One region of the Paenibacillus sp. PK1-4R genome, then DNA from elsewhere that is predicted to be linked to it. Evidence: predicted binding sites of a transcription regulator. Region 1 holds the regulator's gene; the other holds the start of a gene.

Region 1 (5,529 bases):
TCATCCATAGACAGTTCAATTACTTTTTTCGCACGTGGCGTATATGCAATGTTGGTAGGTTGCTCTTGGCCACGGCCAATCAGCGTTTCTACTTCATCCTGAATTTTTTCCAATCCGAGTCCCAGGCCGATCAGTGCTTTGGCTGCGATGCCTTCGCCTTCACGAATGAGGCCGAGCAAAATATGCTCAGTACCGATGTTATTATGACCGAGACGGACAGCTTCTTCCTGCGCGAGTGCGAGCACCTTTTGGGCCCGTTCCGTAAATCTTCCAAACATCATATCTCCTGCACCTCCATGGTTTTGGATAAAACGAGGGTCATGTAATAAAATAACCGTCGTATTCTTCATATCATTTTTGTTTGCAGCCGTGCTGCGAATAAAGTCATTTGGCATTCGTCATGCCTTATTATATAAAAGCCGCAATGCGGCATGAAACCATAATTCAATACAATATCAGGCTAAGCTAGGACTGCTTCGCTGCATTGATCGTATCACGAATCAACTGAGCACGATAGATGTCACGCTCATCTGTGCGCATATCTTCCCCGAATGTTTTCTGCAAAAATCCCGGCTGTGTCATCACATTCAACTCATTCATTACCGTGATGGACAATCCATCCAGTAAGCCGAGATCCACGCCAAGGCGTACATCCGATAAGCGCTGTGCAGCTTCCTTAGAATCAACAATAGCTGCATGAGACAATATGCCGTAAGAACGCATGACACGATCCGTAATCCGAAGTCTGGAGTCGGTAATTAACCGTTCTCTGGCTGTACGCTCATGACCTATCATCTGTAATACAACACCATGCAGGTTCTCGATGACTTCCTGTTCGGTCTGTCCCAATGTAATCTGGTTCGAGATCTGGAACAGGTTACCCATCGCCTCACTGCCTTCACCATATATCCCCCTTACAGTTAATCCCACTTGGGAAACTGCGGTTAGAATACGGCCTATCTGTTGCGTCATCACCAGGGCAGGCAAGTGCATCATAACCGATGCTCTAACACCTGTACCTACATTGGTAGGACAGCTGGTTAAGTATCCTCTGCGATCATCAAAAGCATAGTCCACGTGCGCTTCAAAAGCATCATCTATTGCGGAAGCTTTCTCCCAGGCTTCTTTCACCTGGAACCCCGGATAGAGGCACTGGATACGAAGATGATCCTCTTCATTAATCATAATACTGACCGACTCATCCTCACTGAGAATAACCGCACCATTCCTGGATTCATTCGCAAGACTTGGACTGATGAGATGTTTCTCCACCAGCACCCGTTTGTCGAGTTCGTCAATATCGATCAGATCCAACGTATGAAAATCCCCAAAGGCATGAACGTCATCGTATTGAAGTACTTCGCTCAGCTTATTCAGCACCTCTTCCGATTGCTCATTGGAAGCCAGCATCGGAAACGGAACATGCTGAAGGTTGCGTGCAATCCGGACACGGCTGCTAATGACAATTTCGGAATCAGCCGCATCACTGCGCATCCAGTCGCTGAGCGCCTTCTCTGTAAAGCGCAGATTAGGCATTACGCATCCCTCCTACTCATGACAAACTTTACTCCTGAGCTATTCCTTTTTCAAGTCCTCTGATCTGGTCACGGATCTGAGCCGCCTCTTCAAATTCCTCTTGCGCGATGCTCTCCTGGAGCTCACGCTTCAGATCAGCGATTTGCCGTTTCACCTTGATGCGACCACCAGCTCGTGCAGGCACTTTGCCTACATGGGACGTACTACCATGAACCCGCTTGAACAAAGGGTCCAGACGGCTGTCAAAATATTTATAACATGAACTGCAGCCAAATCGGCCTATCTTGCTGAATTGTGAGTACGTCATACCACACTCTTCACACTGAAGTGCTTTTGCAGGTGGTGTTCCTGCCGATCCACTTTTGCTGGCTGGATCAAAATCAAGCAATCCGGACAACAAGTTGTGAATGGAAAACCCACCTGCTGTTCCAGGGATCATTTCCCCTTTTTCACGGGCACATGACTCACAAATATGGAATTCCGTCTTCTCTCCATTTACGATTTTCGTAAAATGAAGTGTCGCCGGACGTTTATTGCATTCTTGGCACAGCATATTGATGTACCTCCTTTGACCCCGATAGTTTTCATTTACCGAGCAAAGATATTAACATCGCCTTCAACATTCTGGCACGAATTTGATCCCGGTAAGGAAGTTTGACTAATATAACCTCTCTAGATACAGCAGCTCGCATCAACCCGGCTTCCCGCTTGCTCAAGAAGCGTGCTTCTTCCAATTGATAGATCAAACCTTCGGCAGCTGTCTGCCCGATCTCTTCACCAATACTATGGTGCAAATGATTATGCAGAGCTGATTGGGCCGGTAATTCAATGCGCTGTATGCGAACATAACCACCACCGCCGCGTTTACTCTCTACCAGGTATCCCTTCTCGAGTGTAAAACGTGTGCTGATGACATAATTGATCTGGGAAGGTACACATGAGAATTGATCTGCCAGATCATTACGCTGAATTTCAACCATTCCTTCGGGACTTTCATGCAAAATACTCTTCAGATATCGTTCGATAATATCAGAGATATTACGCATCCAATCATCCTCCACTGTCTGAAACGTTAAGTCAATAAGGACCCACACGCCCCCACAGAGTACACCTTCTCTACCCATTTAACCAATCAGGAAAACAGCGAATCTTGCTTCCACAGGTATCAACAGGAGAGCGAAGGAAGCACGAAGGTCCTTTAATATTCCCTTGATCCTCCGATGAGATGAATCCCGTATATTGGCGATCATGCATCAGATTGTTGAAAGAAAGCTACTTAAGTATTAAACCTTTAGTTGACTTTGACTTTCTTTGACTTTATAACCATTATAGCATATTTTGTGGTTTTGCCAAGTGGGGTCACTATTCATTTTTTACGATTTTACACGAAATATTCCCCAGACACAAAAAAACCTCCCCAAAATTGCTGGAGAAGTCCATTTGTCTTTCGATCACGCCATATTTCTATATAAGCTAATCAAGTTAAATGGAGCAGTGGGAATAGTCATCAGAAGAAATCGAGCAAATAGGTTTCCCGTTCAGGAATCGCTTGTTCCAAAGCCTTAATTGCTGCTTCTGGTCCGTGAATTCTTCCGATCCGTGCCATTTCCGTTGGTCTGCGATACCCCATCAGCACTGCGGTAAGGGATTGAATATCCACCTTAATGGTCTGATCATCAGTAATTGGTTCTGAAGTTTTCCATATGGACGCTGTTCCATTCATCGCTACGTTTAATTGCCATACTCCTTCATTCCACGGAGCGTGGGTATCCTCTACCTGTAGAACAATCTGCACCGGTGAGTCCTGGCTTGCAAATGGATACTGGGATATAAACTGCTCTACACTAACGATACGCGCCATAAAATAAGGTACGATTTCTTGCTGAATCCGTGGGTTATCCAATTGGAAAGCAAGCGTATCACTGGCTGGTGCCTGCAACGTAACTTCCTGAATCATGGAATCATGGTTAGCAATGAAGGTCCACAGCCCTTGCCTAGCCTCTTCATTCAGATAGATGATCTCTTTAATGGTAAACTTATTTTCCTTAACCTCATATAAAAGATAACCTTGTGCTGCATCAGCTTCATCGTAATATACAGCCTTCTGGCTGGTCCCATTAACAAGAACTGAATTCTCCCACCTTGCATCATCCCGAACCAGAGTTCCGTTATAACGCTCAGCATAAGCACTGTATACTTCCTTTAATATGCTGAGACCTGGATCCCCACGCCGAATCGTTCCAGGTGTCGCCTTTTTCAGAGGCAAATGAGCTGTAGGTACTCTATAACGTTTAAATTCAACATAAGTCTCCCATCCATACTTCCGATAGAAACCAAAAGAGAATGGATGCAAGAACGATATACTTTGTTTGTTACGATTCATTTCTTCCAATGCATGCTTCAGCAGACCCGCTACCCAGCCTTTGCGTCTATACTCTGGCCAGGTGGCTACACCCGCAATACCGCCCATCTCGAACGATCTGCCATGAATATAGGTTTGAAAAGCAATGATGTGAAGTTTGGCTCCTAGCTGCCCGTCCTCATATACACCCCATATATCCTGTGACGAAAATTGACTCCGCCGTTTTTCTTTTTGTTCCTCACTCATTACCACCTGAAAAGCATATTCGGAGAGTGCCATAGCCGGTTCAAAATCATCTACCGTCAATTTCTGAATTTCCATGTCGTCCTACACCCCATTCGCTAGAGTTATTATCAATCCAAATCATGGCCTGATATGTGATATATGTACCCCTTAGAGTGTGTCAGAGGATTCTTACAAAGTCAAATAAGAGATGCTTACGCATCCCCTTAAATAAACAAATAAAAACCACCACCGAATAACATCGGCAGTGGTTCTTCGCTTGGCGGCGTCCTACTCTCCCAGGACCCTGCGGTACAAGTACCATCGGCGCTAGAGGGCTTAACGGTCGTGTTCGGGATGGGTACGTGTGGAACCCCTCCGCCATCGCCACCAAACGCGATTTGTCGAAGCATAGCTTCTTGAAATCAGATATGGAACTGAAAATCATACACACGTTCTGTGATGTACCAATTTTCATTTCAGAGATCGTTCTCTGAAAACTAGATTCGAAACGAAACACGCGAATTACAACTTGCATATTTGGATAAGCCCTCGACCGATTAGTACTGGTCAGCTCCATGCATTGCTGCACTTCCACCCCCAGCCTATCTACCTCGTCGTCTTCAAGGGGTCTTACATACTGGGAAATCTCATCTTGAGGGGGGCTTCACGCTTAGATGCTTTCAGCGTTTATCCCGTCCGTACATAGCTACCCAGCGGTGCTCCTGGCGGAACAACTGGTACACCAGCGGTACGTCCATCCCGGTCCTCTCGTACTAAGGACAGCTCCTCTCAAATTTCCTACGCCCACGACAGATAGGGACCGAACTGTCTCACGACGTTCTGAACCCAGCTCGCGTACCGCTTTAATGGGCGAACAGCCCAACCCTTGGGACCTACTTCAGCCCCAGGATGCGATGAGCCGACATCGAGGTGCCAAACCTCCCCGTCGATGTGGACTCTTGGGGGAGATAAGCCTGTTATCCCCAGGGTAGCTTTTATCCGTTGAGCGATGGCCCTTCCATGCGGTACCACCGGATCACTAAGCCCGACTTTCGTCCCTGCTCGACTTGTAGGTCTCGCAGTCAAGCTCCCTTATGCCTTTGCACTCTTCGAATGATTTCCAACCATTCTGAGGGAACCTTTGGGCGCCTCCGTTACTCTTTAGGAGGCGACCGCCCCAGTCAAACTGCCCACCTGACACTGTCCCCGCACCGGATTACGGTACCAGGTTAGAACCTAGATACGATCAGGGTGGTATCCCAACGTTGCCTCCATGGAAGCTTGCGCTCCCACTTCAAAGGCTCCCACCTATCCTGTACAGATCGTACCCAAATTCAATATCAAGCTGCAGTAAAGCTCCATGGGGTCTTTCCGTCTTGTCGCGGGTAACCTGCATCTTCACAGGT
Region 2 (5,529 bases), 980 kb from region 1:
CGGACAAAAGCCCGTTTTCCTGTCAATTCGATATCGCGTACACTTTTTTTGTTCATCTGTATTTCCTCCGCACCCATGTATTTGGTGGACCCATCAAGGGCTGAAATCCCTTGTCAATCCTGGTGTTTTTGAGAAATTTGCAAAATATTGATATATAAAGAGCGGAAACAATATAGCATCTGTTTCCGCTCTATGTTATTGCAGATATTACTTAATCATTTTTGCAAAGTGCTCCAAAGTGCGAACCAATTGTGCAGTGTAGGACATTTCATTGTCATACCAAGCTACAGTTTTAACCAATTGTTGGTCGCCAACAGTCAGAACTTTAGTTTGAGTTGCATCAAACAGGGAACCGAAAGTGATACCTTGGATGTCGGAAGATACGATTTCGTCTTCAGTGTATCCGAAAGTTTGTGGATCGGAAGCTTCTTTCATTACTGCGTTAACTTCTTCAGCAGTAACTTTTTTACCCAGAACTGTTACGAGTTCAGTCAGGGAACCAGTAGCTACTGGTACACGTTGAGCTGCACCATCCAATTTACCTTGCAGTTCTGGAATTACCAGACCGATTGCTTTAGCAGCACCAGTTGTGTTAGGGATGATGTTTTCAGCTGCTGCGCGAGCACGACGGAAGTCACCTTTAGGGTGTGGAGCATCCAACGTGTTTTGGTCGCCAGTGTAAGCATGAATTGTAGTCATCAAACCTTGAACGATTCCGAATTTGTCTTGCAGTGTTTTTGCCATAGGTGCCAGGCAGTTTGTTGTGCAAGATGCGCCGGAGATTACAGTTTCAGTACCGTCGAGGATTTCATGGTTTACGTTGTAAACGATGGTTTTCATGTCGCCAGTAGCTGGTGCGGAGATAACAACTTTCTTAGCTCCACCTTTCAAGTGTTTCTCAGCTGCTTCTTTAGTTGTGAAGAAACCAGTACATTCCAGAACGATATCTACGCCCAGGTCGCCCCAAGGAAGTTCTTCTGGGTTACGGTTAGCCAATACTTTAACTTCTTTGCCGTTCACTTTGAAGAAGCCATCGTGTACTTCAACATCGCCATCGAAGCGACCTTGAGTTGTATCATATTTGAGCAAATGAGCGAGCATTTTAGCGTCAGTCAAGTCGTTGATTGCTACTACCTCGATGCCCTCTACATTTTGAATACGGCGGAATGCCAAGCGTCCAATACGTCCAAAACCGTTAATACCTACTTTAATCATGAGTAAGTTCCTCCCAAGTTTTGATTAATTTTTTATGAAACTTATATATTCAAGACAGACGGTGAAGTCCGTCAAGACAACAATTGTTGTGTTGCAAAGTAAACCCTTATTCCATTTCAGCAACGATGACTTCGGCAGCAGCCTCATCAATAATCAGAATATCTTCCTGACCAAATCGCAACACGGAATGTATAGCAGCAGCTTTGCTTTTGCCACCTGCAATTCCAATCACAACATCGGTTCGTTCAATATCCTGAAGTCGCATACCCAGTGTAAGCATGGTATGTACCACCTTACCCTGATCGTTAAAGTAATAACCGAAAGATTCAGATACGGCTCCTTGCTCCTGAAGTTCATCTATAATCTCCGTCGCAAGTTTACGTCTTGTCGCCATCTCCACGGCATCACCAATTCCATGAATAACAATGCGCGATTGCCGAATCAGCTGCAGAATCTCCTGAACACTGGGGTCCTGGATTAATGATTCATAGGCATGATCACTTAGCAAATCCGGTACATGCAGGAGTTTGTATTGCGCTCCTACCCGTTTTGCCATTGTGGATGCAATCGTATTTGCCTGAATTTCAAGGCTTTCTCCAAGTCCACCGCGTGCCGGTACGAACCAGACACCTTTGAGCGATGTTGGCGGAGTCAGTTGCTCTGCGACTTCGGCCGTTGTTGATCCGCCAGTAACGGCGACAACGTCGTTGTCACTCATGATATTGCCGAGAGCCTTCGCTCCGGCTCTGCCCAGTTCCCTTTTGGCAAATGGAGAAACGTCCGAATCACCAGGAACCACAACTACCTTTTGCAGACCGTAGGCTTGCTTGATGCGCTCTTCCAGCTCGGATAATCCGAACAACTCTTTGGCTACGGGCTCTAACTGCTGCAGCAAATCATACCCTGCCTCGCTGATCTTCATCCCTGCACTGTCAATTTCAATAAGTCCCTGAGCCTTTAACAGATCGGTCTCAGCCCTCAGAACCCGCTCGGTCATCTGCATGGAATTAGCTAACGTTCTCCGTCCGATCACATCCGATAACATGATCTGTTGCAGAATCGTATACCTCTTTTTCAAGATATCCATGAGATCAGGCAGAAGCTGCTTTTGTACTTCTAAAATCGTTCGCATGCTTTCCACTCCCGCAAGTTCTCGTTCCAAGCTCTCTTTCGTGGCCCTAAAACGTCCCGGGTTAACTTTTTAAGTCCCACGTCTATTCTACCTAAAACTGACGTGACATGCAAGTGTTTCAACGTGTTATTTCGACACGCATTCAGCGTTTGTACGCGCCTATTTTCACAATCCTAGACTTCCATGATCAAGGACTAGCTCACGCATACCATATATAGAAGAAACGAAAGAATTCCATCTACATATCGCTCAGAAACACATTTCATACGGCATGTCCAAAACCTCTAATAGCATTTACTTAAATGCACTCTTTATCCACTCTTCTTCATCATGATCATTTTTGGGTTAATCCAAACCAATACCACAACGAACTGCTTGCAATTAAATATTTCATGAGCTATAATCAATATTGCTGTCACATAATGTGCGCCCGTGGTCCAATGGATATGACGTAGGCCTCCGAAGCCTGAGATCCAAGTTCGATTCTTGGCGGGCGCGCCATTTTTATTTAACAGCTCATAACCCATTTAACCAATGAAACCGGAAAGGTTTCTTTTTTTTGTAAGTTAGTTTGACTTTCTTTGACTTTTTGTTTGGAATTGTTTATTATGTGGGTAATACGGTAACAGTTTAATTATAAACACCAATAACATTTACATTCCAAGGAGGTTTTTCACGTGAGTTTTATTCCAATGGTCGTTGAACAGAGCAACCGGGGTGAGCGCGCCTACGACATCTACTCCAGATTGCTGAAGGATCGTATTATTTTCCTTGGTAGCGATGTTAATGACGTAGTGGCTAATGCCATTATGGCACAGATGTTGTTCCTGGCTGCGGAAGATCCGGAGAAAGACATTCACTTATACATTAACAGCCCAGGCGGATCGATTACAGCCGGTATGGCCATTTACGATACAATGCAATTCATCAAACCGGATGTATCTACCATCTGTGTAGGTATGGCGGCTTCCATGGGCGCATTCTTGCTGAATGCCGGTGCAAAAGGTAAACGTTTTGCGTTGCCTAACAGTGAGATCATGATTCACCAACCACTTGGTGGTGCTCAAGGTCAAGCTTCAGACATCGAAATTCGTGCTCGCCGCATCCTGAAAATGCGTGATACCTTGAACCGCATCATCTCTGAGCGTTCAGGTCAACCGCTTGAGCGGATTGAGAAAGATACAGATCGTGACTACTTCATGAGCGCTGCTGAAGCTGCCGATTACGGTATCATTGATAAAGTTATTGAAAACGTAGGTTCCCAAGGTATCTAAGTGTGACGTAGACCACGGTCTACGCGTTGACATAATAACACCTAACGTAATCAGCAACACCTCATTGTGTTGTCTATACGAGAAGAAGCCCACATCATAATCATGATGTGGGCTTCTTTTTTTCATTTTATAAGAAAGATAACTGATCAGTGCACAATAATGATTCTTTATTTGGTTCCCGTTACATTGCTAAATGGTTCTGTGCCTTTAGGGAGAATCTCTTTATACGTAAATGGCATTTCAGGGAATCCCTCTGCGTACGCCGTATACTCATACAGCTGGAAGAACACAACCACACCCGTTGGTGTCACATAGAAATCCTGATCTTTATTTAACCCTTTATACCCATCAAGGTATCCACCGCGGGCTTTCAGTTGCTCGCCCACTTTTTTACCCAACGTTTCGCGCATGGTTTTATTATTTTGCAGCACATCATCTAACGTGAGCTCCTTGCCTGTGTCCAGTGCAAAGGTGTGGCCCGTACGGTATGTCATACCATGAGCGCCAGCATAATCTTCGTATCGTTGTGTAATAAGTCCCAACACGCCTTTTTCATTGTACGTCACTACATAAGAGCTCTCAAATGCATATGGACGGTTGGCTGTTGCACCGCCGAATTCAGATGTCTGTTTCTTGAAGTCAGCTACATAAGCATCCACTTCGTCTTTGAGCACTTTGTTGATCGCCGCTTCAGCTTCTTTGCTGGCAAGTCCACTCACCTGTGGATATTGAACATCTACTTCAGCGTTTTTCACAGTGACATTAACTGTTGCCGCTTTAATTTTCACGTTATTTTGTTTCACCTTGCTAAGTGTCAACGTTTTGGTTTTGCCATCCCAATTCCCCTGTACACCCAGATAATCTCTCATTGCCGAGAATGGAATATACAATCGACCCTGAATCAATTTCGCTTCCACCTGAGGGTAATATCCGTTAATATAAACGTTTGGCTGTCCATCCATCAGGCTAACGGTCATCGCATTGTTTGCTGCTGTTACCGTATATGACTTGGTTTTTGCATCATATTTCAGGGTTCCACCTGCCACATCTTTAACTGCCGTAAGAGAGACCCAAGTTGAGCCACCTTGAAGAAGTCCTTTTTGAGTCAGTGTTTTTCCACCCGATTTCAGAGTTACCTCAGTCGGGGTTGTCACTTTCGAGGATACCGATGCTGCCTGAACCGAACTATCCTGCCATACCGAACCGCTACCTACAATAATTCCTGCTGCAAGCAATGCACTTGTCCATTTTTTCCATGATGTCATATATAAAACTCCTCTCTGAATTCACAATTAAGGATCATTGCGTATGTAATCCTGACCTGATCGCATATCTCATACGCTCACCTCTCTATTATAATTAACCCGATTTCGGAAAGGTTTACAGCTCGAGTTACAATGTTGATGAATATCAGACCGAAAATATAAGGGGATATGACCTTTTTGTCACGAACAACTATACAAAAAAGATACCAATAACCAGCATTTCATGTTGCTTTAAAAAGGCACCCTCCTATCCAACTTCATCAAAGTTTGCTTTTCCAACAAAAAAGACTCTGTCCACAGGACAAAGTCTTTGTCATTATTTCGTTGTCCCCCTTCAAATGACTCTTGAAAAGGTTACTTGAGCCTACAATCCTAGTTCACTCTTGTTTATTTCATTTCATACGTGATATTCAGGATTGTACTTACTTTAACCTGGCCTGTTTCAATCTCAGTGCCACCTGCTGTATCTTGTGCTTTGGACATCAACGCCTCGCTTGCATAGAATACAGGCACATTGGCATCACCTTGGCTCACGGAAAGAACAGCACCCAGTTGACGTTTAACTGCTTTTGCAATGGCGCCAGCTTTCACATCTGCGTTGGCAACAGCCTTCTCAATCACTTGGGACTCATAACTTTCCGGA

What was found. The regulator CtsR, encoded in region 1, represses protease genes until heat stress. The targets are predictions, from matches to a motif close to ATGGTCAATAAAGGTCAAACA.
Region 2: the regulator CtsR is predicted to act here: its motif matches at 2,916-2,936, upstream of clpP (ATP-dependent Clp endopeptidase proteolytic subunit ClpP).

The regions. Positions count from the first base shown of each region.
Region 1 is NZ_CP126535.1:6,165,654-6,171,182, forward strand. It holds gene QNO02_RS26920 (ATP-dependent Clp protease ATP-binding subunit) at 1-281, opposite strand, end outside; gene mcsB (protein-arginine kinase McsB) at 466-1,536, opposite strand; gene mcsA (protein-arginine kinase activator protein McsA) at 1,565-2,089, opposite strand; gene QNO02_RS26935 (CtsR family transcriptional regulator) at 2,121-2,582, opposite strand; gene QNO02_RS26940 (GNAT family N-acetyltransferase) at 3,044-4,219, opposite strand; rRNA gene rrf (5S ribosomal RNA) at 4,399-4,515, opposite strand; rRNA gene QNO02_RS26950 (23S ribosomal RNA) at 4,661-5,529, opposite strand, start outside.
Region 2 is NZ_CP126535.1:182,070-187,598, reverse strand. It holds gene QNO02_RS00915 (phosphoglycerate kinase) at 1-56, opposite strand, end outside; gene gap (type I glyceraldehyde-3-phosphate dehydrogenase) at 208-1,215, opposite strand; gene QNO02_RS00905 (sugar-binding transcriptional regulator) at 1,322-2,347, opposite strand; tRNA gene QNO02_RS00900 (tRNA-Arg) at 2,774-2,848, shown strand; gene clpP (ATP-dependent Clp endopeptidase proteolytic subunit ClpP) at 3,025-3,621, shown strand; gene QNO02_RS00890 (stalk domain-containing protein) at 3,789-4,886, opposite strand; gene QNO02_RS00885 (SIMPL domain-containing protein) at 5,274-5,529, opposite strand, start outside.